Regions from separate parts of the Pseudomonas sp. OIL-1 genome, predicted to be linked through region 1. Evidence: predicted binding sites of a transcription regulator. Region 1 holds the regulator's gene; each other region holds the start of a gene.

Evidence for each region. Region 1 encodes sigma-54, which starts transcription at its own class of promoters, with help from an activator protein. Its sites were predicted from a motif close to ANTGGCATNNANNTTGCTNT; they were not measured.
Region 2: nirB (nitrite reductase large subunit NirB) is a predicted target of sigma-54. The motif match lies at 5,514-5,533, and genes of this name have one in related genera.
Region 3: flhA (flagellar biosynthesis protein FlhA) is a predicted target of sigma-54. The motif match lies at 4,726-4,745, and genes of this name have one in related genera.

What each region holds. Positions count from the first base shown of each region.
Region 1 is NZ_CP048629.1:1,729,387-1,739,978, forward strand. It holds gene rapZ (RNase adapter RapZ) at 1-350, opposite strand, end outside; gene ptsN (PTS IIA-like nitrogen regulatory protein PtsN) at 357-815, opposite strand; gene hpf (ribosome hibernation-promoting factor, HPF/YfiA family) at 837-1,145, opposite strand; gene G3M63_RS08140 (RNA polymerase factor sigma-54) at 1,222-2,724, opposite strand; gene lptB (LPS export ABC transporter ATP-binding protein) at 2,817-3,542, opposite strand; gene lptA (lipopolysaccharide transport periplasmic protein LptA) at 3,535-4,074, opposite strand; gene lptC (LPS export ABC transporter periplasmic protein LptC) at 4,061-4,642, opposite strand; gene G3M63_RS08160 (HAD family hydrolase) at 4,639-5,175, opposite strand; gene G3M63_RS08165 (KpsF/GutQ family sugar-phosphate isomerase) at 5,172-6,143, opposite strand; gene G3M63_RS08170 (ATP-binding cassette domain-containing protein) at 6,396-7,211, shown strand; gene mlaE (lipid asymmetry maintenance ABC transporter permease subunit MlaE) at 7,208-7,993, shown strand; gene mlaD (outer membrane lipid asymmetry maintenance protein MlaD) at 8,013-8,480, shown strand; gene G3M63_RS08185 (phospholipid-binding protein MlaC) at 8,493-9,140, shown strand; gene G3M63_RS08190 (lipid asymmetry maintenance protein MlaB) at 9,137-9,457, shown strand; gene G3M63_RS08195 (BolA family protein) at 9,489-9,728, shown strand; gene murA (UDP-N-acetylglucosamine 1-carboxyvinyltransferase) at 9,756-10,592, shown strand, end outside.
Region 2 is NZ_CP048629.1:880,824-891,415, forward strand. It holds gene G3M63_RS03990 (intermembrane transport protein PqiB) at 1-533, opposite strand, end outside; gene G3M63_RS03995 (paraquat-inducible protein A) at 517-1,140, opposite strand; gene G3M63_RS04000 (paraquat-inducible protein A) at 1,137-1,742, opposite strand; gene G3M63_RS04005 (cytochrome b) at 1,855-2,379, opposite strand; gene G3M63_RS04010 (hypothetical protein) at 2,443-2,805, shown strand; gene G3M63_RS04015 (glutathione peroxidase) at 2,821-3,366, opposite strand; gene G3M63_RS04020 (hypothetical protein) at 3,543-3,905, shown strand; gene G3M63_RS04025 (trypsin-like peptidase domain-containing protein) at 4,005-4,547, opposite strand; gene nirB (nitrite reductase large subunit NirB) at 5,707-8,268, shown strand; gene nirD (nitrite reductase small subunit NirD) at 8,265-8,636, shown strand; gene G3M63_RS04040 (formate/nitrite transporter family protein) at 8,679-9,506, shown strand; gene G3M63_RS04045 (bifunctional protein-serine/threonine kinase/phosphatase) at 9,508-10,592, shown strand, end outside.
Region 3 is NZ_CP048629.1:3,808,193-3,818,784, reverse strand. It holds gene G3M63_RS17535 (LLM class flavin-dependent oxidoreductase) at 1-526, opposite strand, end outside; gene G3M63_RS17530 (EAL domain-containing protein) at 609-2,951, opposite strand; gene G3M63_RS17525 (tetratricopeptide repeat protein) at 2,948-4,579, opposite strand; gene flhA (flagellar biosynthesis protein FlhA) at 4,807-6,927, shown strand; gene flhF (flagellar biosynthesis protein FlhF) at 6,959-8,302, shown strand; gene fleN (flagellar synthesis regulator FleN) at 8,813-9,640, shown strand; gene G3M63_RS17505 (RNA polymerase sigma factor FliA) at 9,640-10,377, shown strand; gene G3M63_RS17500 (chemotaxis response regulator CheY) at 10,557-10,592, shown strand, end outside.

The DNA of each region.
Region 1 (10,592 bases):
CCCAGCGATTTGCTTTCATCCGTCAGCGGGTGCTTGCGGCGCGTTTCCGAGAAGCGCTTGATAAGCACTTCGTCCGTAGCCGCGAGAAACAGCACGTCACAGCGAATTCCGGTATCGCGGACTCGTTGCAGCAGTTCGGGGAAGCGCTCGAGGTCACTCGCCAGGTTACGCGCATCAATACTGATCGCTACCTTCGGCAGGTGTTGGTCGGTGTCGTTGGCCTGTCTGGCCAGCTCGGGTAGCAGCCCGGCGGGCAGGTTGTCGATGCAGTAGAAACCGTTGTCTTCCAACAGATGCAGTGCGGTACTTTTGCCGGAGCCGGATCGGCCACTGACCACAACCAGGCGCATGGATCTTTAACTCCCTTCGTCGGTGCCGATCATCACTTCATAGAGTGTCTGGGCATCAGGTGATTGTCGCAGGGCTTCTCGCAGCGCTTGCTGGTCGAGCTTTTCAGCAAGCATTTTGAGTATCTGCAGATGTTCTTCGGTCGCTTCCTGAGGCACCAGCAGCACAAAGATGAGATCTACCGGTTCGCCATCCAGGGCGTCGAAATCAATCTTGCTGTCGAGCTGTAAAAGTGAGCCTATCGCCTGGGTACACCCAGGCATGCGGCAATGAGGGATGGCAATGCCATGTCCGAATCCGGTCGAGCCGAGTTTCTCCCGGGCAACCAGGCTTTCGAAAATCGCGTCGGGATCCAGGTTGGTGTGCTGAGAGATCAATTTGCCGATCAGCTCCAGCACACGTTTCTTGGATGCCCCCTGCACACCTGCAAAGGTGCGCTCGGGGGTCAGGATATGGTCTATTTGCATGGTCACGCGGCGTTGATGGCCTTAGCGGTCGTTGGCGCCCTGTAGGCGGTTGAGGTTCTTTTCCTTGTATTTGATCAGCTGGCGATCAAGCTTGTCGATCAGCATGTCAATTGCCGCATACATATCAGTGTGTTCTGCGTTTGCGACGACTTCCCCCCCGGAGACATGGAGAATGGCTTCGGCTTTCTGACGCAGCTTTTCAACTTCAAGGATGACCTGGACGTTGGTGATCTTGTCGAAATGCCGCTCGATGCGTGCCATTTTTTCAGTGACGTAATCACGCAATCCGTCAGTGAGCTCGAGTTGGTGACCGCTGATATTGAGTTGCATACGGCTTCTCCTGATTGGCTTTATGTTACTGGGTGAACCCGATCACCCGGTGGTGCCACCTTGATTCCTTGTACTGTCAAACCAGTCGCTTGCGTTCGCTCGATGGAGCGATGTTGAGTGATTCCCGATACTTGGCAATAGTTCGGCGGGCTACGTGAATGCCCTGTTCCTCCAGTAAACCAGCGATCTTGCTGTCGCTCAATGGTTTCTTCGGGTTTTCAGCCGCAACCAGTTTTCTGATCAAGGCGCGGATGGCGGTTGAGGAGAATTCACCGCCCTCACTGGTGCTTACGTGGCTCGAGAAAAAGTACTTGAGTTCGAAGATTCCGCGCGGGGTGTGCATGAATTTCTGTGTGGTGACGCGGGAAATGGTCGATTCATGCATGCCGACTGCTTCGGCAATATCATGCAACACGAGTGGCTTCATCGCCTCTTCGCCGTGCTCGAGAAAACCGCGCTGGTGCTCGACAATTTGCGTAGCGACTTTCATCAGCGTCTCGTTGCGGCTCTGTAGGCTCTTGATGAACCAGCGCGCTTCCTGCAGATGATTGCGCAGGTAGGTATTGTCGTTGCTGGTATCGGCGCGGCGTACCATGGAGGCGTAGGTATTGTTGACCCGCACCTTGGGTACCGATTCCTGGTTCAGCTCGACCACCCAGCGATTGCTGTCACGGCGGACAATCACATCCGGAATCACGTATTCGGCATCGCCGGAGGCAATCTCCGAGCCGGGCCTGGGGTTCAGCGTCTGGATCAGGGCAATGGCATCGCGCAGCTGGTCTTCCTTGAGCTTGGAACGCCGCATCAGCTGGGAGAAGTCGCGGTTTCCGAGCAGCTCCAGATGGTTGTCGACTACCCGTCGGGCCTGCTCGAGCATCGGTGTATCCGCTGGTAGCTGGCGTAGTTGCAGCAGCAGGCATTCACGCAGATCCCGGGCGGCCACGCCCACCGGCTCGAACTGCTGGAGCCTGTGCAGAACCATTTCGACTTCGTCGAGATCCGCTTCCAGCTCCGGGTCAAGGGAGGAGAGAATGTCTTCCAGTGACTCCTGCAGATAGCCGTCGGCGTTGATCCCATCGATCAGCGCTACGGCGATCTGGTAATCCGTTTCGGACATCGGAACCAGGTTCAGCTGCCATTCAAGATGGCTCTGCAGGGTTTCGCCGGTGCCGGTGCGCGATGTGAAGTCCCAGTCTTCGTCATCGTTGCTGGGCAACGAGCTAGCCGAGGTCTGGTAGACGTCTTCCCACTGAGTGTCGACCGGCAGTTCGTTGGGTATCTGCTCATTCCAGCTGCCTTCTTCCTGCGCCTGGCCGTGTTGTTCGATGGCATCAAGGGCGACGGGTTCGGGCATGGTGACCGCCGGGGCGTCATCGTTATCGGATGCGTTGTTGCCGGCATCGCCAGAAAAATCGTCATCGCCATCATCCGCCATTTCAAGCAACGGATTGGCTTCGAGCGCCTCCTGAACCTCCTGTTGTAGATCCAGGCTGGAAAGTTGAAGCAAACGGATGGCCTGCTGCAGCTGGGGCGTCATGGTCAGCTGCTGCCCCATCTTGAGGACGAGCGTTGGTTTCATTTTCCGTTGAACTACCTTGTGCGCTGAATCAGAACCGTGGGAGCGCCGCGTGGCGCTTTGCCTTTAAGATCATGCCTGAAGCCAAGCGGCTTTTATAGACGGAAGGCGTGACCGAGGTAGACGTCCCTCACCAATTGATTGGATAACACGGTTTCCGCGTCTCCTTCGGCAATGATGTGTCCGTCATTTACAATGTAAGCCTTGTCGCAAATATCCAGGGTTTCGCGCACGTTGTGATCGGTAATGAGTACGCCGATGTCCTTGTCCTTGAGATGCTGGATAATCTGCTTGATGTCATTGACCGATATGGGGTCCACGCCGGCAAAAGGCTCGTCGAGCAAGATGAAGCGGGGCTCAGTGGCCAACGCGCGGGCGATTTCTGCTCGTCTGCGCTCACCGCCGGACAGGCTCATGCCCTTGCTGTCTTTCAGGTGATGGATATGGAATTCGCGCAGCAGGGATTCGAGTTTGCCCTCGCGGCCCTTGCGATTAAGGTCCTTGCGGGTCTCGAGAATTGCCATGATGTTCTCGCCAACAGTCAGCTTGCGGAAGATTGACGCTTCCTGCGGCAGATAACCAATGCCCTGACGGGCGCGGCCATGCATGGGCAGACCGGTCACATCCACGCCGTTGATCTGGATCTTGCCCTCATCGGCTTTGACCAGCCCCACGATCATGTAGAAACAGGTCGTTTTGCCTGCGCCGTTAGGCCCCAGCAGACCCACGACTTCGCCGCTGGTAATCGACAGGGAGACATCCCGCACCACTTTGCGCGATTTGTAGGCTTTGGCCAGATGGTGCGCCTGTAGCTTAATCATTGCTGGCCGGCTCCGGCTCGGGCGTACGATTGCGCGGCTGGATCACCATCTCGATGCGGCCGGGCTGTTCGGCGTTTTCGCCGGGGCGCCCGGCATCAACGACTTCCTCCGCAACGTTATAGGTGACGTACTCGCCTTCAAATGTGTTGCCGTCCTGGTCCAGGTGGGCATTGGTGATCAGGACCACCCGTTCCTCGGCCGCATAGTATTCAATGGTCCGCCCGCGTGCATTGACCGGGCCCTTGCCCGGGTTTGGCGTCTGCCTGAATGTCGCGGGGTTGCCCACGCTGACGATCTTGCGGACTTCGCCCTCGGCGTCAGTGGTCAGCGTCACTTCGTTACCCGTCAGGCGCATGCTGCCCTGGGTCACGATGACGTCACCGGTATACACAGCGATGTTTCGCCGGTCATCGAGGTTGGCCGTATTGGCTTGAATGCGGATGGGCTGGCTGCTGTCTTCAGGAAGGGCGATTGCCTGAAAACAGGGGCCGAGCAACAGGGCAACAAGCGCCAGGGATTTAACGCACCTCATGTAGGCCTCGTACGTTGGACAGCAGCTGCATGCGGCCGTCTTGGAAATAGACATGCATGCCAGTGGCGGTAGTGACGCCGCTGGCTGCTTCGATTCTAACGTCCTGATCGGTCTCGGCGTAATCCCTCGCGGGAAATACCGTCAGCGCCGACGTGGTCATTTGCGATACCGGCTCATCGGGTATTTCCTGCTTGAGCAAGACATCATCGTTCAGCTGCACCCGGTCACCGCCTTCGGTGATCCACCCGGTTTGCGATGTCACTAACCAGGGCTGTTGTTCGTCTGCACGGAAATACAGCAGATTCGGCGCTTCCAGTCGGGTGCTGTCCTCGGTGGCAAGGTGCGTAGCGCGCCGGCTGGTCAGCTCATAGCGCACTGTGCCATCGGGATTGAGCATAGTGATCTGGCTGTTTTCCATGAAGAAATCAGGCTGCGTCGGATCATCCACCAGCACCGTTTCAGTGAAGCTGCCGGGTCGGATGTTCCAGTAGCCCATCGCCAATGCGATCGCCAGCGCCAGGCCGACGATGGCACCCACTACCAGGTAGCGAGGCGGATTGAAACTCACAGGTAAGCAGCCTGCGCGGCGTCAAGCGTGCCCTGGGCGCGCATGATCAGTTCGCAGAATTCGCGTGCAGCGCCCATCCCGCCAGCATTGTGCGTTACGCCGTGGGCATGCTCGCGCACAAAGGGGTCAGCGCTGGCAACGGCCATACCCAGCCCGACCTGACGCATGACCGGCAGATCCGGGAGGTCGTCCCCAAGGAACGCGATCTGTTGATCCTTGAAATTGACCCGCTGGCGAAGCTCCTCCAGCGCGTTGAGTTTGTCTTCGCGGCCCTGAATCAGGTGTTGGATGCCCAGGTTGGCGGCGCGCTTTTCGACCAGGGGAGAGTTGCGTCCGCTGATGATTGCGGTCTCGACACCCGAAGCGATGAGCATCTTGATGCCGTGACCGTCCAGCGTGTTGAAGGACTTGAACTCGGTGCCGTCCGGCATGAAATAGAGCCGTCCGTCAGTCAGTACGCCGTCGACATCAAAGATCGCCAGGCGTATGGCCTGGGCCCGTTCAAACAGGTGCATTTCATTGGACTGGTTCATACTACTCCTGCGCGTAACAAGTCATGCATGTTCAGGGCGCCAACCGGTTTGCCGGCGTCGTCGACCACGAACAGGCCGTTTATCTTGGCGTCCTCCATTACCTTCAACGCCTCGGCAGCCAGCGCACCCTGCGTCACGGTTTTGGCCCGTGGGGTCATGACGCTGGCGATGCTGGCGCTATGGATGTCGACGCTGTGATCGAGTGTGCGACGCAGATCGCCGTCGGTGAATATGCCAATCAGCGAACCACTTTCGTCTGCAACGCCGGTCAGGCCGAGCCCTTTGCGGGTCATTTCCAGGAGCGCATCGCGCAGGCGTGTCTCGGGCGTGACCATCGGCATACGCTCGCCAGCGTGCATGATGTCATCGACCAGGAGCAACAGGCGTCGCCCGAGTGCGCCGCCGGGATGTGAAAAAGCGAAATCCTCTGCACTGAAGCCGCGGGCCTCCAGCATGGCAATAGCCAGGGCATCGCCCATTACCAGCGCAGTGGTGGTGCTTGAGGTGGGAGCCAGATTCAGCGGGCAGGCCTCCATCTCCACACCGGTGTGCAGGTTGGCCACGGCGGCCCGTGCCAGCGTGGAATCCGGATTTCCGGTAATGCTGATCATCGGCACGCCAAGGCGCTTGATCAGTGGCAACAGGGTGACCAGTTCGGCGGTGTTGCCTGAATTCGACAGGGCGATGACTACATCCTCGCGGGTGATCATGCCCATATCGCCATGGCTGGCTTCGCCGGGATGCACGAAGAAAGCCGGCGAGCCGGTACTGGCAAGGGTCGCGGCCATCTTGCGCCCGATGTGGCCGGATTTGCCCATACCTGTGACGACTATGCGCGCCTTGCAGTCCAACAGGGTCTGACAGGCGCGGCTAAAGTGCTGGTCCAGTCTGGCCAGCAGGCTGTCAACGGCGTCGCGCTCCATGCTGATGGTGCGCTGTGCTGAGGCGATGAAATCGAATTCGGACATGGGATATGCGTCTTGGTGTGGTCAGGCCGCGAGTATAACGTCTTGTTTCGCCCAACTCACCCCGGGTCGAAGCCGGTTTTCGGGTAGCGCTGCATTATCCGGCGCGCAACGAACAACTACGCCGCTATCGCCGGAAATCAAACGTCAATCGGCTCTGATTTCGCGCAGCTTGGGGCGAGCCGGTTGAACTGGTATATTAGCGCGTTCATTTTTGCCGCAGCTTCGCGGCACCCAAGGATCAGGTTTGTTCATATGGCCGTATCGCCGGACTACATCGTTGATATGCAAAAGGTTTCCTTCTCGCGAGGAGAACGCCTGATCTTTGATAACGTCGACATTCGTATTCCCCGGGGCAAAGTCACCGGGATTATGGGGCCATCCGGTTGCGGCAAGACCACGCTGTTGCGCCTGATCGGTGCCCAGCTACGTCCGGACAGTGGTTCCATCATGGTCAATGATCAGGATATCCCCAGGTTGGGCCGCAGCGAGCTGTTCGAGGCGCGCCAGCAGATGGGCATGTTGTTTCAGAGTGGCGCGCTGTTTACCGATCTCAGCGTATTCGAGAATGTCGCCTTCCCGCTGCGCGTTCATACCGATCTGCCGGAAGAAATGGTGCGCGATATCGTCTTGCTCAAGCTTCAGGCGGTAGGGCTGCGTGGCGCTTATCAGCTGATGCCTGACGAGTTGTCCGGCGGCATGCAGCGCCGCGTCGCATTGGCTCGGGCTATCGCGCTGGACCCTCAGTTGATGATGTACGACGAGCCATTCGTAGGGCAGGACCCGATTTCGATGGGCGTATTGGTCCGTCTGATCAGGCTGTTGAATGATGCGTTGGGGCTCTCGAGCATTGTCGTTTCGCATGATCTGGCCGAGACCGCCGGCATCGCCGACTATTTATATGTGGTGGGCGATGGTCAGGTGCTTGGGCACGGCAAGCCCGAGGATCTGATGAACTCGGATAATCCACGTATCCGCCAGTTCATGCAGGGCGAGCCGGACGGTCCGGTCCCCTTCCATTATCCGGCGAATGGCTACGTCGATGATCTATTGGGCAGGGAGAGCCGATGAAAGCTTCGATGACTGACCGGGTTGCGCTATTGGGACGGTCTGGCCTGGATATTGTCGCCGCGCTGGGACGCTCCGGGATTTTCTTGTTTCAGGCGCTGGCGGGTAGGTCACGGTTTGGTAACGCGTTCGGTCTGCTGGTGCGCCAGTTGTATTCGGTCGGCGTACTGTCGATGGTCATCATCGTGGTGTCCGGGCTGTTCATCGGCATGGTGCTGGCGCTGCAGGGCTATAACATTCTGTCCGGCTACGGCTCGGAACAAGCGGTCGGCCAGATGGTCGCGCTGACCCTGCTGCGTGAGCTGGGGCCGGTGGTCACCGCGCTGCTGTTTGCGGGTCGCGCCGGTTCGGCCCTGACTGCAGAAATCGGCTTGATGAAGGCCACCGAGCAGTTGTCCAGCCTGGAAATGATCGGCGTTGATCCGCTCAAGTACGTGATCGCGCCGCGGCTCTGGGCCGGATTTATTTCCATGCCCTTACTGGCAATGATTTTCTGCGTGGTGGGAATCTGGGGCGGCGCAATGGTCGCGGTCGACTGGCTCGGCGTATACTCCGGCTCCTATTGGTCGAATATGCAGAACGCCGTCCAGTTTGGTGACGATGTACTCAACGGACTGATCAAGGCCCTGGTGTTCGCCTTCGTGGTGACCTGGATTGCAGTATTCCAGGGCTATGATTGCGACCCGACTTCCGAAGGCATCAGCCGGGCGACCACCCGCACTGTCGTCTACGCGTCTCTGGCCGTTCTGAGCCTGGACTTCATTCTTACCGCTTTGATGTTTTGATTACCCAAGGAAACCCAAGATGCGTATGCGTACTCTGGAACTGACAGTTGGCGTGTTCATTCTCGCCGGATTGCTGGCTCTCGCGGTTCTTGCCGTGCGGGTCAGTGGCCTGTCGACGAATGCGACCGGGGATGTCTATAAGGTCTACGCCCATTTCGACAACGTGTCGGGACTGACCACCCGCGCCCGCGTCACCATGGCGGGTGTAACTATCGGCCAGGTGACCGATATCCAGTTCGACAAGAACCGCTACACCGGCCGCGTGGAAATGGCGATATTTGACGATGTGGATACTTTGCCGTCGGACAGTGCCGCCTCGATTGTTACCGCAGGTCTGCTTGGTGAGAAGTACATCGGAATTTCAGTCGGTGGGGATGACATGATGCTCGCCGACGGTGATGAAATCTATGACACTCAGTCAGCCCTGGTGCTTGAAGAGTTGATCGGGCGCTTCCTGCTCAATACCGTCAGCAGCAGCGACGAATAACCGGAGAGAAAAATGCGAAATGTAATCAAGCTGGCCCTGATGCTGGCTCTGTCTGTCCCCCTGTTTACGCACGCGGCTTCCGCTACCCCGCAGCAAGTGGTGGAAGATACGTCAAACCGCGTGATGGACGTGCTCGATTCCAACCGGGAGCTGTACAAAAAGGATTCTGAAGCCTTCCTGGAAGGTCTCAGCGAAGTGCTGGACCCTGTGGTGGACTACGAAGGCATCGCACGCAGCGTCATGACAGTGCGCTTCAGCCGTGATGCCAGCCCGGAGCAGATCCAGCGGTTCATCGAGACCTTCAAGCGAAGCATGGTGCAGTTCTACGGCAACGCTCTGCTGGAATTCGATAGCGGCAAGATCAAGGTTCTGCCGCCGCGTAGTCGCGACCAGCAGCGTGATGACCGCGCCAGCGTCAATATGGAAATCCAGACCGCCAACGGGACGATTTACCCGGCCACTTACACCATGGTCAACAAGGATGGTCAGTGGATGGTGCGTAACGTGATTGTCGAAGGCATCAACATTGGTTTGCTGTTCCGCGACCAGTTCGCCCAGGCCATGCAGGCGCATGGCAACGATCTGGACAAGGTTATCGACAACTGGGGCGGGGTGGTTGCCCAGTCCCGCGAGAAGGTCGAAGAAGGCGTCGAGCAGTGAGTACACGCGTCGTCAGCGATGATGGCAGCAGGATAAAAATTGAAGGCGAGCTCGATTTCGTCACGGCGGTATCCGTACGCTCCGAGCTCGAAAGGGCGATAGGTCAGGCCGGGGATGACGTCCTCCTGGACTTGTCCGGTGTCAGCCGGGCGAACAGTGTTGGTCTGTCACTTATTCTGGTCGCTGCCCGCAAACAGACCGAAAAGGGTGGCAATCTACGCCTGACCGAGGTCCCGCAGGCACTGCGGAGCATTGCCACCGTATGTCAGCTTGATGAGTGGCTGGCGTCGGTGACCGAGTCACCCCAGGCCAGCTGAACCGCACCGAAACGCCACAGGAGAGAACCTCATGCATGCACATGACGTGAAGAAGATGCTCGAAGAGCAATTGCCGGGAGCCCAGGTGGAAGTGGAAGGCGAAGGCTGCAATTTTCAGCTTAACGTCATCAGTGACGAACTGGCGGCGCTGCCACCGGTCAAGCGCCAGCAACAGGTCTATGCGCTGCTCAATCAGCCGATAACCGACGGCAGCATACATGCCGTGACAATGAAATTTTTTACCCGTGAAACCTGGGCAAGCCGTTCCTGAGAAAAGGCCCCGACTAAAGAGACCCGCATGGACAAACTGATCATCACCGGCGGCGACAGCCTCGACGGCGAAATCCGCATTTCCGGGGCCAAGAATTCGGCCCTGCCGATTCTGGCCGCCACCCTGCTGGCTGATGAGCCGGTTACTATCTGCAACCTGCCGCACCTGCACGACATTACCACCATGATCGAGCTGTTCGGCCGGATGGGTGTCGAGCCCGTGGTCGACGAGCGGCTCAATGTTGAAGTCGATCCGACTCGCATCACCACCCTGGTTGCGCCCTATGAGCTGGTCAAGACGATGCGCGCATCGATCCTGGTGCTTGGGCCGATGCTGGCACATTTCGGCCAGGCTGAAGTGGCGTTGCCGGGCGGTTGTGCTATCGGTACGCGTCCTGTCGATCTGCATATCCGCGGCCTGGAAGCCATGGGTGCGGAGATCACCGTGGATGGCGGTTACATCAAGGCCAGGACGCCTCCGGGCGGTCTGCGCGGTGCGCATTTCTTCTTCGATACCGTGAGTGTGACCGGTACTGAAAACGTACTGATGGCAGCGACCCTGGCCAAGGGGCGCACGGTGCTGGAAAACGCCGCCCGTGAACCGGAGGTCATCGATCTGGCTGAATGCCTGATCGCCATGGGCGCGAATATTACTGGCCATGGCACGGCAACGATTGTTATTGAAGGCGTCGAGCGGCTGCACGCTGCGCGCTACTCGGTCATGCCGGACCGGATCGAGACCGGTACCTATCTGGTCGCCGCTGCCGCCACCCGGGGCCGCGTCAAGCTCAAGGATACCGACCCATCCATCCTGGAAGCGGTACTGCTCAAACTGGAAGAGGCTGGTGCCTTGATCGATACCGGC
Region 2 (10,592 bases), 850 kb from region 1:
GAACCCAGATCCCCGGTGCGCAATGTGAAACGTTTACCCTCGACGCCGAATGTCACCGCAGGCGGGGCTTCAAGCCCGAGAAACTCACGGCGAGTCTCAGTTGCCTGACCAGGGTCGGCGCCGATGTATGCACCCGATAACAGCGTACCAATGCCCGACACGCCGCTGGCACCGATACGCGGGCGGACCACCCAGAAATGCGCATCCTCGCGGGTGAAGGGTTCGGTTCCCTGGTCAAGATCAATGGTCGCAACCACGCGGGTCTGATCCTCGGTCAGGTTGATCCCGGTCACCCGGCCGATCACCACGTTCTTGTATTTGACCTCGGTCTTGTTGGCCTCGAGACCTTCGGCTGTTTCGAAGCTCACGGTGATTTGCGGCCCCGCCGACAGCCAGCTTTGCACCACCATTGAAAGTCCGACCAGGGCCGCCACGATCGGCACCAGCCAGATCAGCGAAATACGCACACGACGCTGCCTTATTTCAGGGTGTCCGGCACTCGAAGCGGCGTTATGCTCAGGCGTGTCTGTCATCGTTTATCTCTGCATCCCATATCAGTCGCGGATCGAAAGTCATCGCGGCGATCATCGTCAGGACGACAACCAGACCGAAAAACAATATGCCCAGCCGCGGCTCAATGGTGCTCAAGGCGCGAAACTGCACCAGGGCGGCCACCAGCGCAACGACCAGAACGTCCAGCATCGACCAGTAGCCGATAGTCTCAATGAAGCGATACAACCGCGCTCGCTCGCGCATGGCCCAGCGACTGCGGCGCTGGACCGTCACCAACAGCACTCCAAGCACCAGGAATTTTGCGCAGGGGACCACTACGCTCGCGATAAAAATGATCACTGCGATATCCCACGAGCCATCCCGCCAGAATTCAATCACCCCGCTGAGGATGGTGTTTTCGCTGCCACTGCCGAACATGTCGGTATACATGACCGGAAGCAGATTGGCGGGCACGTACAGGATCAGCGCCGTGATCAGCAGCGCCCAGGTTCGGGCAAGGCTGTCTGGCTTGCGGTGATGCAATAGCGCATCGCAGCGCGGACATTCGATAGCTCCCGACTGACACACCTGACCACAATCGTGACACAGCTGCAGGTCCAGTTCGCTGGCAAAGGGGGGTGAACTCATCGCACCGGTACCTGTAGCTCATTCCACAAGTCCCGCACATCCCGGCCGCTGATGAGGATAATCAACACCGTAAGCATGGCCATCGCCCACAGGCCGAGACCGGCATGCACCTCCAGCATGCCCGCCAGCTTGATGATGGCGATCAGGATGCCCAGCAGACAGACCTCGAGCATGCTCCACGGGCGCAGATGCTCCAGCGCGCGCATGCAGGTGCGAAAGCCCGGCGCTATGCGCCCGCTGCGGGCGTGATAGAGCACCCATCCGAGCAGAATGATCTGCAATGCGGGCGCGAAGATAATGCTCAAGCCAGTGACCAGCGCGATGATGGTGATGCGACCTTCAGCCAGGGCTTCGACACTCGCCCACAGGGTGGCCTCATTGCTCAGTCCCTGCATGCTTATCTCGACAATGGGAAAGGCGTTGGCCAGCATGAACAGAATCGCCGCGGCAACGGTAAGCGCCAGCAGCTGATCGGTAGTCAGATGCCGGCCGCGCTCCAGCAGCGCACCGCAACGCTGGCAGTGCGCGGTTTGCTTCGGGGCCAGCGCCGGACGTTGATATACCGAATCGCAGTGTTCGCAAATGATCAGTTGAGGCTGCATACCACTTCCGCAGTGAGGAACGTCCCGTTGACCACCATGCTCGGATTTACTGATGGCCGATCAGAGCGGAAGAATAACTGAACGGAACGCGTGTTGCTCGTGTAGCCAAGGATCAGAGCATCCTTTTGATGGTGTCGTCGCGCAGGGCCCAGTGATGATAGAACGCGGCGATAGTGTGCCCTAGCACCATTCCCAGAAATAGCCAGGCAAGCGGTGAGTGCACGCTACCAATATTGGCCAGCCACGGCGTTTCGATGTCGGTACGTTCGGCCAGTTCCATTCCAAAAACGGTTAATCCGTAGCCATTGCCTAGCATGTAAGAGATACCGGTGACGGGCATCAGCAACATGATGACGTACAACACGAAGTGCCCCAGGCGGACAAAGGGTGCCGTGGGGCCGCGGTGGACGGGGCGATGCCCGAGCTGACTCAGCACCCACGCGATGCGTAGTACAACCAGCGTCAACACCAGCACGCCAATGGAGACATGCCACGGGCCGAAGTTATCGCCCAGCCAGTGTTCGCCCTCGCCTATCCGGTCTGTCAGTTTGAAGAACTGCTGAATGATCAGCAGTGTCATCAGCCAGTGGAACCAGCGCGTGACGCTGCCGTAGCGGGTGGAGTTGTCATGCAGCATATCGAGCTCCAGTCGGTTACATGCCCTAGGGCAAGCTGGATTGCGCCGCCGTAGGGAGCACGGATGAGATTGAGTATAGGCTCTGCGCGACAGTCGCGCCCCAGGCGAGCCACTCATCGCATTCTGCACGCATGTCTGGAAGCGCCCATCTGTTTTTTTACGGCAGAACATGCCGCAAGACCAGGCTTTGGTTCGCAGTCCGCCATGTCCGCCCGGCTGCGGCGAGCGCCCGATCACCGGCGGTCCGCCGGTATCAATGGCGCCAGCTGGGCGCCGCGCATCCGGATGGACGAAGCGGGTGATGGGCTGAGCCAGAAACAACTCGCCGTGCTGGTCGGTGAGGACGGCTCGACACTGGTCCGGCTGATCGACCAGCTGATCGGAGCTGGAGCACCCACAGTGGTCGGCCTTGACGGCGCGGGTTGATATCGCCCGACGGGGTTACTTTCTGGCTAGCTCGGCGTCAATGACTTCCTGAATGCGCGCGTCTTCGGGTGCCACATCCGGCGCGAAGCGGGCAACCACCTTGCCATCCCGGGAAACAACAAACTTTTCGAAATTCCACAGCACCTCGGGCTCAGCGTTGGTCTGGATACCGAAACCGGAGAGACGATCCCGCATCGGACCCTCGCCAGTGGCACGCGGCAGCGCCTCGGTCAACTGGCTGTAGAGCGGATGGCGATCCTCTCCGGCCACCGAAATCTTGCTGAATAAAGGGAACTGAACCTTGTAGGTCAGGGTGCAGAACTCCTGGATCTCGGCATCGGTGCCGGGCTCCTGCTCCTTGAAATTGTTGGCTGGGAATCCCAGCACTTCGAGACCCTCGGCGCGGCGGTTCTCGTACAGCTTCTCCAGTCCCTCGTACTGTGGCGTCAGACCGCATTTGGACGCCACGTTGACGACCAGCAACACCTTGCCTTTGTAAGGTGCGAGCGTGGTCTGTTCGCCATCGATGGATTGCACGGGAATATCATAGATTGATGCCATGGCTATTTTCCTGGTCAGAAGCAATGAAGATTTCGACTGTACCGGTTTCACCGCACCGCGCAAGCTCAAGCTCATCGGCCATAACCCTATCGCAAGCCAATCGTCGAATTGTCCAGCACATGAATGTCATAGTGATATCATTGCGGCATCGTACGTATCGGTGGTGGAGCAACGGCATGGCAATTTACAAGGTAGAGCAGGGCCAGTTGGTCTGGGTGGCAAACGACCTCGAGCATATCGTCGGCGCCGACTGGCAGGACGAGGACGATTCCAATGATGAATTTTTCGGCAGGCTGGGCTTCGGCAAATATGACGAAGTACTGGACGTCTACACCATGTATCGCCGCTGGGAAAAGGGCGGGCAGGAGGAAATGGCCGGTGCGCGCTGGATGTTCGACGTCAACATAGATGGCGACAACTTCGACCTTATCCTGGTCGATTCCTTACCAGGCTATCTCACGGTCATGTCTATGCTCGAACCGGTGGTTAACCATGTCCTGCGCCAGCAGGGCCGACCGCCGCTACCCGAACGCCGTTGAGGGCCCGCATGCCGGGGATCACCGCTTTTGTTCCCCGACATCGCGACCATCCAACCCAGCCGAGCACATGCCTGGTTGGCTATCGATAATCCATTGCGGTCAGTCCGAACTCGCAAACAAGCTGTCTGGCGCTTTGTCGTCCTCGGCTCTTCGCGCCTGGATAACCTGATACCGCTCCCACTCCTTCCGGATCTCCTCATAAGGCATGTAAAAGCTCAGGCGATCGCCATGGGCCGCACTGAGAGGATCATGCGTATCGGAGAAGATCACATCTGTCCCCATACCCAGGGTCATTCCGAGCACTTGTCCATCTGCGCCATAAACAGGTCCGCCGGACATTCCTTTAACTACGGGCGCATCGTGAACAGCCGCAAGCACTTCCGGCGGATGGTCGCGGATAACAACCCGAGTGGATTTCGCCGTACCCCTACCCTGGACTGTTATCAGAAAGGGGCTCACACCCGAGGCGATCACTTCTTCTCCCGGGACTGCATTTCGCCATTGCGGCGCGCCGTCCTCCGCCTTGCGTTTGAGGAATACCAGATCACAGCCCGATGTACATTGATGAGCGACATTAGTGAGAAACGGCGTATGTCGCGTGGTCACCGCGTACTCTTCGTTCCACTGAGTAGCAGTGGCCATAAAGAACCCGGGTGCAGGAAAACCAGACAACACAACAGAGCGCCCCTGCGGCTCGTTTATTGGAGACACTGGAACCGGAATACCGTTACAACCGGTAATCAACATTACCGGAATCGAGACTAAAAGAGCACAGGACAGCTTTCTTATGAAATACGCCGCAGATACAGAGATAGATAAGGACACGTTTTCACCCTCTATTGTTATTTACGTAATCCCTTCCGCCTGCTTCCTTTAGATAGATAACCAACAGATGCGCAACAAGCCATTCACCGTGCCGGCCATCGTATCCAGCCGACTCCACTCACTACCTTTGCAAACCCGGACAGCCGCCCACCAAAAAGCTCGAAATCGCTGTTTCGTTTATGCCCGGCTTAGCAGGCAAAGCAGCTGATCAGTCCATGAACAAGGCTATCCGCGCGCCATACAGGATGTAGTTCCGATATAGCTCTAACTGAAGTGACACCGGGCGAGGCAACAACATTACCTCCGGAACAACGTGGAAAGTTTCAAAAATGGATATATAAATGATTAACTATCCGCACTTTCCAAACCGAGAAAGTTTAGCAATCCAACTTTTTCAGACCCTATCGGTTGTAGCGTTAGGCACCCTTGATGTTTGCTAACTAGTCGTCACTTTTCCGTCAACAGCGCTGGCTTAAATAAAGACCGGGCGTTTCGATATCAGTTCAATGCCGGGTGAAATCGTTTCGATACTCGTGAGCCACTAGTCACTGGCGTAGCCTTCGCTGCACTATCTTCGCTCAGCATCATGCTCAGGCCCCAACATGGCGCACCAATACCGGGAAGCGAGGCGTCGAACCGCACCCTTATGGTTCATCGTCTTGCACCATGGGAGGTCTACCGGTGCCGGTGCGCATCGTTCATATTTTTTCTTCCCTGGCCAGAACCCGCGTCATTAACGGCTCGCGCAAAGCTCAACGGGATGACCGAAGGGTGCAGGCCATCCCTGGCACGCTCCTTGCTCAACCCTTAGTAAGCTTGCCAGGCCAACCAGCCGTCGCCCCCTCTCCTTTACATAACCACCCAGGGGTGATCAAGCCGGTCCGCGCCGTGGCGTTAATAACGATATCCGGGACAGATCGAAGCCTGAGCCGCTTTGAGACTCAGCGTTCCGGATTGCCTTGACTGAGGAAAGGCCATGAAAGCTGACATTTCATCCATCAAGAGCGAAACGCTAGTCATCATCGGTAACGGTATGGTTGGCCATCACTGCGTGGAACAATTGATCGAACGCGGTGCCATGGCGCATTACGATATTCATGTGTATGGCGAGGAGCGCCAGCGCGCCTATGACCGTGTGCATCTATCGGAGTATTTCGGTGGGCGTGATGCGGAGTCCTTGGCGCTGTGCGAAGCAGACCTGTATGGCACCCACGGCGTGCACCTGCACCTTGGTGTCCAGGTGCTGGATATCGATCGCGACAATCAGGAAATCGTTACCAGCGCCGGGCGTCAGCGCTATGATCGCCTGGTCCTGGCCACCGGCTCCTTTCCCTTTGTACCGCCGATTCCGGGTGCCGAAGGCAACTCCCGCCTGGTGTACCGCACGCTGGATGACCTGGATGCAATCCGCGACGCCTCAGCCAAAGCTCGCCGCGGCGTGGTGGTTGGTGGCGGCCTGCTTGGGCTGGAAGCCGCCAATGCGTTGAAGTCACTGGGCCTTGAAGCACACGTGGTGGAATTCGCTCCGCGGCTGATGCCGGTACAGCTGGACGACCTGGGCGGCGCCGCACTTAAGGCAAGGATCGAGGCGCTTGGCGTCGGCGTACACCTTTCGCGTGCTACCAGCGAAATCGTCCCGGGCGAGGAATACGCCTACCGGATGAACTTCAACGACGGTGAATATCTTGAAACTGACCTGATCGTCTTCTCCGCCGGCATCCGCCCACAGGATGCGCTGGCGCGCAGCGCAAGCCTGGAAGTGGGCGAGCGTGGCGGGGTAATCATCGATGACGATTTCCGCAGCAGCGACCCGACCATCTACGCCATCGGTGAGTGCGCCTCCTGGAATGGCAGCTGCTTTGGCCTGGTAGCCCCCGGCTACAGCATGGCGCGCAACCTGGCGTTACAGCTGGTTGGCGAGCAGCACGAAGCCTTCTCCGGCGCCGACATGTCGACCAAGCTCAAACTGCTCGGCGTTGACGTGGGGTCAATCGGTGATGCGCACGCCGCCACACCGGGTGCGAAAAGCTATCGCTATATCGATGAAGCCAACAACAGCTATCGCCGGCTTGTCGTATCCGCCGACAACAGCACCGTTATCGGCGCGGTTCTGGTTGGCGACAACAGTTACTACGACACCCTGCTGCAGTACGCGCAGAACGGCATCAAGCTACCGGCGGACCCGTCCAGCCTGATTCTGCCGCTCTCTGAGGGCGCACCGACGCTGGGCGCCGATGCACTGCCCGATACCGCCACGCTCTGCTCCTGTCACAACGTCAGCAAGGGCGCGGTGTGCTGCGCAGTCGATGCCGGCTGTACCGATCTCGGCGAGCTCAAGGCACAGACCAAGGCCGGGACCGGTTGTGGTGGCTGCGCGGCGCTGGTCAAGCAGGTGTTCGAGCACGAGCTGAGCGCCCGCGGGGTCGAGGTGGACAAGAGCCTCTGCGAGCACTTCGCTCACACCCGTCAGGAGCTGTATGACATTGTCCGGGTGAACAGCATTACCCGCTTTGACGAGCTGCTGGCCAAACACGGTCGCGGTCATATCGGCTGCGATATCTGCAAACCGGCGGTGGGCTCGATTCTCGCTTCCTGCTGGAACCAGCCCATCACCGATCCGACGCTGGTGCCCTTGCAGGACACCAACGACACCTTCATGGCCAACATGCAGAAAAACGGCACCTACTCCATCGTGCCGCGCATCGCCGGTGGCGAAATCACCCCGGACAAGCTGATTACCCTCGGCGCTGTGGCGAAGAAATACGATCTCTATACCAAGATCACCGGCGGCCAGCGTATCGACCTGTTCGGCGCGCAACTTCATCAGCTGCCGGATATCTGGGGCGAGTTGATTGAGGCCGGCTTCGAAACCGGTCATGCCTATGGCAAGTCGCTGCGCACGGTCAAATCCTGCGTCGGCAGCACCTGGTGCCGCTACGGCGTGCAGGACAGCGTCGGCATGGCGATCCGCCTGGAGGATCGCTACAAGGGCCTGCGTGCGCCGCACAAGATCAAGTTCGGCGTCTCCGGCTGTACCCGCGAATGCGCCGAAGCCCAGAGCAAGGACATCGGCGTGATCGCCACTGAAAACGGCTGGAACCTGTACGTTTCTGGCAACGGTGGCATGCGTCCGCGTCACGCGGAGCTGTTCGCCACCGATCTGGATGACGCGACACTGATCCGCTACATCGACCGCTTCCTGATGTTCTACGTGCGCACCGCCGACAAGCTGCAGCGCACCTCGGTATGGCGCGAGAGTCTTGAAGGCGGCCTCGACTATCTCAAGGAAGTCATCATCGACGACAGCCTGGGTCTGGCCGACGAACTCGAGGCGCAGATGCAACTGGTCGTTGATCGCTACGAATGCGAATGGGCCAACGCGATCGCGGATCCGGAGAAACTCAAGCGCTTCCGCACCTTCGTCAACGACCAGCGTGGCGATCCGGACATTCATTTCGTCAAGGAGCGCGGCCAGCCTCGCCCTGCCCGCGCATCCGAACTGCACCTGATTACCGTCACCCAGGAGGCTCTGTCATGACCCAACTGAATATTGATAACACCGCCCGCGCCATCAGCTGGCGCCCCCTTTGCGAACGCCGCGACCTGGTCGCCAACTCAGGCGTGGTGGCCTGGCTTGACGAAGCGCAGGTTGCGCTGTTCCACCTGCCAAGCACGGAACAGGGCGAACAGATATTCGCACTGGAAAACCGCGACCCGAAATCCGGCGCCAATGTCATTGGCCGCGGCATCGTCGGCAACCTCAAGGGCGAGCTGGTAATTGCCTCGCCTTTATACAAGCAGCACTTTCGCCTGAAGGACGGCAGCTGTCTGGAGTATCCCGAACAGCGCCTGCGGGCGTGGCCTGTGCGTCTTAACGGTGATCTGGTGGAAATCGCGGAGGCCTGATGCCTCCGCGACACCTCCTCTTACATATCTGAGTAAATTGTTATGTCTTATCTGGTACCCGCTGAATTCGTCACCAAAATGGTCGATGCAGGTGAATCAAAAATCTTCATGGCCACCCGCGATGTGCTGATCAGAGCCTTCATGGCCGGCGCCATTCTCGCTCTGGCGGCAGTATTTGCCGTGACCATCTCAGTACAGACCGGCGTCCCGATTGTCGGTGCGATCCTTTTTCCGGTCGGCTTCTGCATGTTGTACCTGCTGGGCTTCGACCTGCTTACCGGCGTGTTTGTCCTTACACCCCTGGCGTTGATTGATCGGCGTCCGGGCGTAACGATAGGCGGCGTACTGAAACACTGGGGTTTTGTGTTCGTCGGCAACTTCTGCGGCGCCCTGACTGTCGCGGTGCTGATGGCGATCACCTTCACCTATGGCTTTTCCATCGAACCCGGTGAAGTCGGACAAGTGATTGCCAACATCGGCGAGAACCGTACCGTGGGCTACAAGCAGTACGGCGCGGCGGGGATGCTTACCGTATTCATCGGCGGAGTGCTCTGTAACTGGATGGTCTCGCTGGGCGTGGTTGGCGCGATGATCTCGACCACAGTAAGCGGCAAAGTCATCGCCATGTGGATGCCTGTCATGCTGTTCTTCGCGATGGGCTTCGAGCACTCGGTGGTCAACATGTTCCTGTTCCCCTCGGGCCTGATCATGGGCGGCGATTTCTCGCTACTGGACTACCTGATCTGGAATGAACTACCGGTGGTGCTCGGCAACCTGATCGGCGGTCTGTCACTGACCGGCCTGACGCTCTACACCACCCACGTCAGAACCGCGCCCAAGCGCCCTAACTACGCAGCCAAGGCGCTCTAAAGTGGGAGTAACCCAGTCGTGTCTGCGGCTGGGCCGTGATCAGGCCCCCGGGCCTGGTCATTTGCGCATTGCCGTCGGCCAGTACTCCGACAAGGGCCGCAAGCAGACCAATCAGGATTTTCACGGGCTGTGCATACCCTGCGAGCCGCTGCTCAGCTCCAAGGGCATCGCCATTGCGCTGGCAGACGGCATCAGCAGCAGCGATGTCAGCCATATTGCCAGCCAGTCAGCGGTCGCGAGTTTTCTCGAAGACTACTACTGCACCGCCGAAACCTGGTCAGTGAAAAAATCCGTGCAGCGCGTTCTGGCTGCCACCAACTCCTGGCTGTACGCCCAGACCCGGCAGAGCCAATACCGCTACGATCTCGACCGCGGATATGTGTGCACCTTCAGCGCCATGGTAGTGAAATCGCGCACGGCACACCTCTTCCACGTCGGCGATGCCCGCATTTACCGTGTACAGGGCAACGCGCTGGAACAGCTCACTGAAGATCACCGGATGCGGGTATCGGCGGACAAGAGTTACCTGAGCCGCGCTCTGGGCATTGATGCCTGGCTGGATATCGACTACCGCACCCTGCAAGTTGAAGTTGGCGACACCTTCATGCTGCTCACCGATGGTGTGTACGAGCATGCCAGCAGTCGCTTCATGCTCGCTGCCATCGCGGCGACCCCCCTGGATCTGGACCTGGCCGCCCAGCGCATGGTTGAAGAAGCGCTTGAGCAAGGCAGCGACGACAATCTCACGGCGCAGATCATACGTATCGAAGAGTTGCCGGATCAGGCCGCCGATGAGTTGCATCAACGACTGACCGAACTGCCGCCACCGCCCATCCTGCAGCCGGGGGAGGTGTTTGATGGCTACCGGATTATCCGTGAAGTGCATGCCAGCAGTCGCAGCCATGTATATCTGGCCGAGGACGAACAGGAACCCGGGTTTATCGTTCTGAAAACCCCGTCTACTGATCTACAGGACGATTCAGCCTATCTGGAACGCTTTCTGACGGAAGAGTGGATTGCCCGCCGCATCCGCAGCAACCACGTACTCAAGCCCTGTCCGATCAATCGGCCGCGCAATTATCTGTA
Region 3 (10,592 bases), 2.1 Mb from region 1:
CGCTGAAGGTGCTGGAACCCAGTAGCCAGATCGGAACCTTGAGTCCCGCGCCCGGCACTGCGCGCAGGCGTTGGCCGGGCTCGGGTTCGGCGAACAGATGGCGTAGCTGGTCCAGCATTTCGGGAAAGTCGCTGCCGTCACCACGACCGCGTCGCAGCGCCTGGGCTGCTACCTGGTCGCTGCCCGGCGCGCGTCCCAGTCCGAGATCGATCCTGCCGGGGTAGAGTGACTCAAGGGTGCCAAACTGTTCGGCAATCTGCAGCGGAGCGTGATTGGGCAGCATGATGCCGCCGGATCCAATGCGTATACGTTCGGTGCCTGCTGCCAGATAGCCCATGACCACCGATGTCGCAGCACTGGCGATTCCGGTCATGTTGTGGTGTTCGGCAACCCAGAAACGGTTGTAGCCTTGCTGTTCTGCGTGTCTGGCCAGCGCCAGGCTGTTATGAAGCGCCTGCCTGGGGCCGGCGCCTTCAGGAACAGGGCACAGATCCAGGATCGACAACGGCACGACGGGGGAAGGCATAGACTACTCCGGCATCTCAGTGGCGCCCAGCATAGGACTGCCGGACGCTGCTATCAATGCTTGGATCCTTGTGCGGCCGAAGCTAGACCAGCTCCACCTCGGTGATCAATACGCCGGCGGGCATCCCGATATAGGCGCCCTGTGCATAGTCGATTCCCAGCGCCTGGACCTGCTCCAGAACCTCGGGGCTGTGTACGTATTCCGCCACAGTATGGACCCCCATTTCCCTTGCCGATTGAACGATCCCTCGAGTGAGGGTAAGGGCGTCTTCGCTGTCGTCGAGACGGCTGATCAGGCTGCCGTCGATCTTGATCAGATCGATATTCAGCCGCAGCAGGTGCTCGAAGTTGGAGTAACCGGTGCCAAAATCATCGATCGCGATGCGCGCACCCATGGCTTTTACCTTGTCGATGAATTCGCGTACCTGGCTGTAGTTCTCGATGCCCTGGGATTCCAGAATCTCGAAGATGACCCGGTTAGCCAGTTCGTTGCCATCCAGTTGCTCGAGGATGAAGGAGGTGAGTTCGGCATCGAGCAGATCTTCGCAGCACAGATTGACCGAGAAGTCGTACCGGCTGTTGGCAAAGCGCTGGAAGCATTGTTCAACCATTGCACGCGTGATGAATCGGTACAGACGAATCTTCTTGGCGATCGGCAGGAATTGTTCAGGGCTGACTGGGTGCCCGTTGAGGTCGATCATGCGGGCGAGACACTCGAATTTCTCGATACGCCCGGTGCGAACATCAAGGATCGGCTGGAAGAACGGGACGATGCGACCCTCGTCCAGAGCGTTCTTGAGGCGGTTGGCCCAGATCAGATTCTGTTCATATCCTTCGCGTACCCGGTTAGCTGGATCATAAACGAAGTGGCTGACGCGGCTCAGTCGGGCCAGTTTGAGTGCCATGCTCGCGGACGGTAGCAATTGTTCGCCGTTCAGTCGCGAGTTGTCAGGCTGTACCGTACTGGCGGCGCCAATAGTGGCGTTCAGCGGAATATCATGGCCCTGCCAGGTAATATCCATCAGGGTGATAAACTTGGCGACCTCTTCCAGGCGTGGCGGCAGAGAGGCCGGGGCATGGTGCCCTGGAATCACGATCGCCATTTCATCGCCTGGCATGCTGTACAGATGGCAATTGCGCCATGCTGCCCGACTGGTCATGAAGCGCCGCAGGGCTTCAGCCAGCTTGATGATCACATGGTCGCCGCATTCATGCCCATAGAAGTCGTTGACCTGCTTGAAGGCATCAAGATTGAGTAGCAGCAGAGCAGCCGAATCGGTCTTGCGCAGGTCCTCCAGCAATTTTTCCCGATTCGGCATCCTGGTCAGCGAATCGGTATAGAGGTTGCTCAACTGGCGCAGCGTGCCTGCGATGATATAGAGCACCAGCCCAGCGAGTATCAGGAAAATGATGCCGATGATCGCGGCTATACGCAGGTTGCGCTCGCGCATTGGCGTCATGGCGGCATCGATCTCTGCTTTGGGCACGCCAATACCGAACACCATCCCGGCTACGGTTTCCGAGAAAAACAGGGCGTACTGTTCATCGTTGACCGTCAGCGCCATACGCTGCATAGGGGAGGCTATCAATGGGCTGGAAAGGATATCCGGCGGCTGGATCTTGTTGGTCTGTTTGTGCAGTTCGCTGCGTGAAATCGCATCCATCAACCGTTGTGCGCGCCGTACATCATCAGCGCGGGCCAGGCTGGACAGGTTGCGATTGTCAGAGTCGATCAGGAAGGAGAAGGTGCCCGGGGTTACCTCGACGCGGCTGACCATGCGGATGATCTCATCTGCTCTCCAATCCGTGGACGCCAGGCCAATCACCTGTTGCTGTTCGTTGCGGATGGGCGTGCTGAGGCTGACGACAACCTTGTCGGTGCTGGAATGGTAATAGGCAGGGCTCCAGTAGAAACGCGTCCCCAAGTCCCATATGCGCCCGCTGGGCGGTTCAATCCGGGCATACCAGTCGCGTTCGGCGTAGTTGACGTCGTCGCTGACCACTTCAAGCTGATTTCCGATTTTAAAACCGTAAACGGCGAAGGGTCCCGGTTGGTAAGCGTCAGGATCAAACCAGATTCCACCACCGCTTACGCCTTCTACATCGCTCAGCGTCTGCACCAGCGCTTCCTCCAGCTCCTGCTTGTTATGCCGGCCAGTCAGTAACTGCTGTCTTTCGAAAAGCTGCCCCATGCGCGCCAGTTCGCGTGTGTTCTGCTCCATCAGCCGATGATGAGCATTGATGCGATCCAGGTTGGCATGGAAGGTATCGGCGATCTGGCGTTGGCGCAGCTCTGACATGGTCTTCTGGGCAAAATCCAGGTTGAGACTGGACATGAGCCACATGCCGATGATGAAAAGTCCGACCAGTAGCGAAAGTACTACCATGATCGACCGCTTGACCGGAGTCATTCCTTCGACTCTCACGAACGTCTGCCTCGCATGTCCGATTGGACGCGTTGTTGTCCTAGCTGGCGTTGTTCCGGAGTCAGGGAACTGGCGATCCGCTCAAGGTGGGAGCGAGCGCGGGTTTCGCCATTGAGCAGGGCCTTGCTGAGCCAGACGTACGCCTCAAGCGCTTCCTGACTGTCAGGCGTGCCCTGGGCGTAACTCAAGCCGAGATTGTATTGTGCCTCTGCAGATTGTTGGGCAGCCGCTCGCTTGAGCCACTCCCTCGATTTGCTGGTATTGGGTTGTGCTCCAGAGATGTACTGTTCTGCCAGGGCCAACTGGGCTGGCAGATGATCCTGTGCCGCGGCCTGCTCCAAGTGCTGCAGTGCCCTGGCTGGATCAGGCTCCGTTCCCTTGCCTTGCAGGTAGGCCTGGCCGGCACGGAAGCGTGCCTCGGCCAGCCCCTGCTGGGCGGCCTGTTCGACCAGCTCAAGTGCACGTGCCTCGTCGCGCACTGTGCCTTCACCCTTGGTATACAGATCGGCGAGGAGCAGCTGGCCAGGACCATAGCCCTGTTCTGCGGACAGTTTTGACCAGTGGATGGCGGCATCGGCTTCGTTGCTGACCCGTGCCAGCGAGGCAATATGATGCTGCGACTTGGCATCGCCGGCACGCGCTGCGGACAGGCAAGCGCCGTGGGCTTCCTGGTAGTTGCGGATGGCGAACAGCAGGTAGCAGTTGTTGGCGTGCTTGCGGCTGTCCTGGTCGAGCGTTTTTGTTTTGGTATCAGGGCCTGGTGTCGGCGCGGAGTCTGAAGCGGAAGCCGTGGTGCTGGCTGGTGCTGGCTTGGGCTGAGCGGCAGCCGCAACCTGCGACCGGGATGCAGTGGGTTCAGCTGTGGCCTTGCGTTCCGTTGCTGGTGTGGCGGGTGGCGACGCCTCGGCACGCGCTACGGTTTCAGATGTGGCTGCCGGGGCAGTACGTGTTTCGGCAATGGGCGCGGGCTCCGCGGCAGATTTGTCGGATGTTCCGGCGGCCGGCTGGGTGGCTTTGCTGACCTGAATGCCAGCCTCCTTGACTGGCGGCTTCGCTGGCGCTCGAGTGGCCGAACCGGCCCTGGCGTCAGGCTGTTTCGTTTCTGGCTGTGGATCCGTGACACTGGATATCGCCGAAACGAGACCGACCATGAACGGCGGGAAGGGGCTATAGGATTGCGCCGGGCTGTACCTGGCCAGGGCTTTGTCGACGCGCCGTTCGAAATCATTGACCTGGGCGTAGCAGGAATGACTGTAGTTGTCTTTCAGCTGGGCCAGGTTTTCGGCTGTGGGAGCCATATCGGCATAGCGTTCACCGACCGCGTCACAACGCTCGTCTCGCTCACGGGCGACGCGCTGACGGTGCGGAATGTATCGAAGATCGATGGGACGTTCCGCCAGATAATCGGTAAGCGGATCGATCCTTGGCTGAGCCAGCAGCTTGTCTACTTCCCCGGTACGAGCCTCTTCCGAGGCGTTCATCCCGTCAATGAAGTCCGTCAGGTTCTGTTTCTGTTCTGCAATAACTTCGGCCGGCTTGGACAATGGCGTCTGTTGCCCGGGCGTGGTTGCACAGCCTGCAACGCTCAGCGTTACGCAGGCCAATAGGGTTTTTGGTATTAAGCGCATCTACCTTCTCTGTTCCAGTCGGCGTATGCCGTTTTGGTCGCTACCTTGCCGAGAATGTGATTTTGATGTCATGAGCCAACATTATCACTGCTAGGACGCGGTTTTAGTCGGTTGGTTCATATTCCGTAATGTCGACGCGGTTCTCAACTGGAACGCTTCTTGCGTAAGGGTCTGCCACACACTCTTTCAGCGTCAATTAATTGTTCAGGAAGCGTCAACGCATGGCAGTGGATCGTTCCCAAATGATGAGCAACATGCGAACCGGCCTGGCTGGCTTGCGCCACGGCAGCCTCGGCGTGCCGATTCTGTTGCTGGTCATGCTCGGCATGATGATGCTGCCCGTGCCGCCGTTCCTTCTGGACGTGTTTTTCACCTTTAACATCGCGCTGTCCCTGGTGGTGCTGCTGGTGTGCGCCTACGCGCTGCGGCCGCTGGATTTTGCGGTGTTTCCTACGATTTTGCTGGTGTCGACGCTGTTGCGCCTGGCGTTGAATGTGGCGTCCACCCGTGTGGTGCTGCTTTATGGACATGAGGGCGGCGACGCTGCGGGCAAGGTAATCCAGGCGTTCGGGGAAGTAGTGATCGGCGGCAACTACGTAGTCGGTCTGGTGGTGTTCGCCATCCTGATGATTATCAACTTCGTGGTTGTCACCAAAGGCGCCGGGCGTATCTCCGAAGTAAGTGCCCGCTTTACCCTGGATGCCATGCCAGGCAAGCAGATGGCTATCGATGCCGACCTGAACGCCGGGATCATCGATCAGGAGCAGGCCAAGCTGCGTCGCAGTGAAGTGGCCCAGGAGGCTGATTTTTACGGCTCCATGGACGGTGCCAGCAAGTTCGTACGAGGCGATGCGGTCGCCGGCTTGATGATCCTGTTCATCAACGTGATCGGCGGGTTGGCGATCGGCATGGCTCAGCACGGTCTTTCCTTCGGTGACGCTGGTCGCATCTACGTGCTGCTGACTATCGGTGACGGTCTGGTGGCGCAGATTCCGTCGCTGCTGCTGTCCACTGCTGCAGCGATCATGGTTACCCGGGTCTCCACTTCAGAAGACATGGGCGCCCAGGTGCAGCGTCAAATGTTCGCCTCGCCCAAGGCGCTCGGCATCGCTGCGGCGATCCTGGTTCTGATGGGCCTGATCCCGGGCATGCCGCATGTGTCCTTTCTCGGCCTTGGCGCCCTGGCCGCCGCCGGTGCCTACTGGATTGCACAGAAACAGAAAGCCAAGCTTGAAGAGGCTGCCGAGACAGAACGCAAGGAATCCCAGGTGCCGGCGGTACAGCGGCCAGAGACCCGCGAACTCGGCTGGGAAGACGTGACACCGGTGGATATGGTCGGTCTGGAAGTGGGTTACCGGCTTATCCCGTTGGTTGACCGTAACCAGGGCGGACAGCTGCTCGCACGCATCAAGGGCGTACGCAAAAAGCTCTCCCAGGACCTCGGTTTTCTCATGCCATCGGTACACATTCGCGACAACCTGGATCTCGCGCCGAACGCCTACCGCGTGACGCTGATGGGCGTTGGTGTCGCGGAGGCCGAGGTGTATCCGGACAAGGAACTGGCTATCAATCCGGGTCAGGTATTTGGCGAGATCAAAGGGATAGCGGGCAAGGACCCGGCGTTTGGTCTGGAGGCTGTCTGGATCGAAGTGATGCAACGCGATCAGGCCCAGTCGCTGGGTTACACAGTGGTTGACGCCAGTACAGTTGTCGCCACGCACCTTAACCAGATCCTGCATAAGCATGCCCACGAAATGATCGGGCATGAAGAAGTCCAGCAGCTGTTGCAGGTGCTGGCCAAGGCTTCACCGAAGCTGGCGGAAGAGCTGGTGCCCGGAATGATCTCGCTGTCTGGTCTGCTCAAGGTGCTGCAGGGTTTGCTGGAAGAACAGGTGCCGGTACGCGACATCCGCACCATTGCCGAAGCCATCGCCAACCAGTCTGGCCGGAGTCAAGATACTGGCGCCTTGATTGGGGCAGTGCGCGTCGCATTGTCCCGCTCCATCGTGCAAAGCATTGTAGGGCTTGACTCGGAGCTGCCTGTGATCACGCTGGAACCCAGGTTGGAACAGATATTGCTACAGAGTGTTCAGAAGGCCGGACAAGGCGCAGAAGATGGCGTCATGCTCGAGCCGGGCATGGCCGAGAAGCTGCAGCGGTCACTGGCAGATGCGGTACAGCGGCAGGAGGTCCAGGGTAAGCCAGCCATCGTACTGGTAGCCGGACCGATCCGCGGGATGATGGCCAAGTTTGTTCGTTATGCGGCGCCCGCGGCCAATGTACTGTCCTACCAGGAAATACCGGACAGCAAGCAGGTCACCATCGTTGCGACGGTGGGCCAACAATGAATAGTCAGTACCAGGACAGGTGAGGTCAGCCATGAAAGTCAAACGTTTCTTTGCCGCTGATATGCGTCAGGCGATGAAGTTGGTCCGCGACGAAATGGGCGCGGACGCCTCCATTATCGCCAACCGCCGGGTCGCTGGGGGCGTGGAGCTGACAGCGGCGCTGGACTATGAAGCGCCTCGCGTGACCCCACCCACACCTGGGCTTGATCAGGAGCTGAAGAAAACCCAGGAGCGCATCGTCAAGGCGCGCGCTCAGCTGGGCGAAGGCGGGCAGCCGGCAGACGGGCCGCAGGTCAACCGCCAGTTGTTCGGCGAAACCATGCGCCAGGCCGTCGAGCAGGGCTCGCCCGTTGCTCAGCAATTGCTGGCACGGCTACAGAACGAGCACGCTACAGAAACCAGACCTGAAACCCGCGCCGCAGCTCCGCAACCGGATACTGCGGATACCGGTATCGGTGCAATGCGCGCCGAACTCGCAGGGCTGCGTGAAATGCTCGAGACCCAGCTGGGCAACATGGCCTGGGGCCAGATCAACCAACAGCGACCGCATCAGGCCAGTCTTTGGCGCCGGCTGACTCAGTTGGGTCTGCCGGCAGAGCTGAGCAAACAATTGATGGCTAAGGTGGCAGACGTGACAGATATCCGTCAGGCCTGGCGCATGCTGCTGGCGCACCTGGCACACAGTATTCCGGTTATCCGTGACGAACTTGTCGAACAGAACGGCGTAATCGCGTTGGTTGGCCCAACCGGAGCCGGCAAGACCACCAGCCTCGGCAAACTGGCAGCACGCTACGTGCTCAAGCATGGCAGTCAGCATGTTGCGCTGGTCACCATGGACACCTTCCGGATTGGCGCCCACGAACAGTTGCGCACGCTTGGACGTATCCTCAATGTGCCGGTGCGGGTGGTCGATGAACAGAACAGCCTGAGCGATGTGCTCAAGGAGTTTTCTGGCAAACGCATGGTGTTAGTCGATACAGCTGGCATGCAGGGCCAGGATCCGCAGCTGCGTAGTCAGCTGAGTGAACTGGCGGCGCAGGGGCAACGGGTTCGTACGTTGTTGGTGCTGGCCGCCACAAGTCAGTACCAGGTGCTGAAGTCTGCCTATCATCATTACAAATCCTGCGGACTGTCCGGTTGTATTCTGACCAAGATCGACGAGGCAGCCACGCTGGGCGAGTCACTGGGTCTGGCTATGGAACAAGCTTTGCCGGTAGCCTATATGGCAGATGGCCAGCGTATTCCGGATGATATTTGCCAGGCGGTAGGCCACAAGCTGGTCAGTCGTGCGGTGAGCATGGCCAGTAATGCTGGCGAAGCGCCTGCCGATGAGGCAATGGGCAATGTCTTTGCAGGTATACTGCACGCAGGTTGAAGAGGCGGGGATCAGCTGCATTTCGCCTCAAAGGTGCGATCCAGCAAGCGAACCGCAAGAGCGTGCTGTCGACGAATGCACTGCAGCATGGGCGGCGCGGTTTTTACAGATTTGCGAGGGTCTGTTGCCGTTTCATCGCGGCCGCGACGGAGGCCCGTTTGGTGCAGAACAAGGCGCGAGGAATGAAGTTTGTTCAACACATCCATGTGTTTCACCCCTTCAGGGCTTACGCGCAAAAGCGCTCCAGGCGTTTTTGTGGTTGTTCCAAATGAGTGACGAGTAACGCAGTGCTGCGGCAAACGGGTCCCGTCCCTTCGGGTGGGGCCGCCTAGGTTGCGCGTCAAATGACGCCATGCGGCGTTGCGGGACTTGGCAAGGGAACAACCATTACCTGCGTCCCGCGCCTTGCGGATCGCCGCCCGGCCTTGCGCCATTTGACAAGCAACGCGGCTCGCGATGAAACGGCAACAGACCCTAAAACGAATTCTTATTACAAGGTAATCCACACAGATGGGCAGCAATCATCCGGTTCAGGTTATCGCGGTCACCGGCGGCAAGGGCGGGATCGGCAAAACCAACGTATCCGTCAACCTCAGCATGGCGCTGGCGGCGTTGGGGCGTCGGGTCGTACTGCTCGACGCCGACCTTGGCCTCGCCAACGTGGACGTGCTGTTGGGTATCAAGCCCAAGGCTACGCTCGCGGACGTGCTTGATGGCAAATGCGACTTGCGAGACGTGCTGATCGACGGCCCCGGTGGCATCCGCATTGTCCCCGCTGCCTCGGGTGCAGCGCGTATGGTCAACCTGAACCAGCAGCAGCACGCCGGCCTTATCCAGGCGTTCAGCGACATTGGCGACAATATCGATGTGTTGATTGTCGACACCGCCGCCGGGATAGGCGACTCGGTCGTGAGCTTCGTGCGTGCTGCCCAGGAAGTTCTTGTCGTGGTATGCGACGAACCTACCTCGATCACCGACGCCTACGCCTTGATCAAGTTGCTCAATCGCGATCACGGCATGACCCGCTTCCGCGTGCTGGCTAACATGGTCAATACGCCGCAGGAAGGCCGCACCGTTTTTGCCAAACTGACCAAGGTCACGGACCGTTTCCTGGATGTGGCGCTGCAATACGTCGGCGCGGTGCCCTACGACGAATCGGTGCGCAAAGCGGTGCAGAAACAGCGCGCGGTTTTTGACGCCTTTCCGCGTAGCAAGGCCTCGCTGGCCATTCGCGGCATTGCGCAGAAAATTGATTCCTGGCCGCTGCCGGTCAATCCTCGGGGCCATCTCGAATTCTTTGTTGAGCGCCTGGTCCAGCATTCGGGGGCAGAGTCATGATCGCGTCCGCCAGTGGAGCCTATATGTACAACCGTACCCAACTTGCAGCGGGTCAGCAGGATCTGTTGGTCGAGCAGTTTGCTCCCCTGGTCAAGCGCATTGCCTATCACCTGCTCGGGCGCTTGCCGTCCAGCGTCCAGGTGGAAGATCTGATGCAGGCCGGCATGATCGGTCTGCTCGAGGCCTCGCGCAAATTCGATCATTCCAAGGGTGCCAGCTTTGAAACCTACGCCGGTATCCGCATTCGTGGTGCCATGCTGGATGAGGTTCGCAAGGGCGACTGGGCGCCTCGGTCGGTCCACCGCAATACGCGTATGGTCAGTGATGCCATTCGCGCGGTGGAAGCCAGGCTTGGTCGCGACGCTAAAGATCAGGAGGTTGCGGCCGAACTAGAGATGAGCCTTGAGGATTACTACGCGATTCTGGGCGACACGGCCGGCAGCAAACTGTTCAGCTTCGAGGATCTGCTCGAGTCCGGCGCGGCGGCGGATGTCCACGCTGAAGGTGAACCTCAGGGCGAGCTGCTGGATGAGCGGTTTCGTGGCGCGCTGGTCGAGGCCATCGAAGGCCTTCCTGAGCGTGAGCGACTGGTGCTTTCCCTGTATTACGACGAAGAGCTGAACCTCAAGGAGATCGGCGCGGTGCTGGGTGTGAGCGAGTCGAGGGTGAGCCAGCTGCACACGCAGTGCGCAGCCCGGCTGCGGGCACGTCTGGTTGCCTGGAAGAACGAATATTGATAGTCGGATCTCTGGTCCGGCTATATAGCGACGGTGCCTGAGTTGCCCGCTGGCTGAGCAGCTTCGGTACACTGCGCGCGTTTTACTTGCTGAGTCATTCTGGCTCGGAGACATGAATTTAGCAGAGTGCGAACCTGCACTTTTATCTGGTTTGTACGGAGGTCTACTTGGACAAGAATATGAAAATTCTGATCGTCGACGATTTCTCGACGATG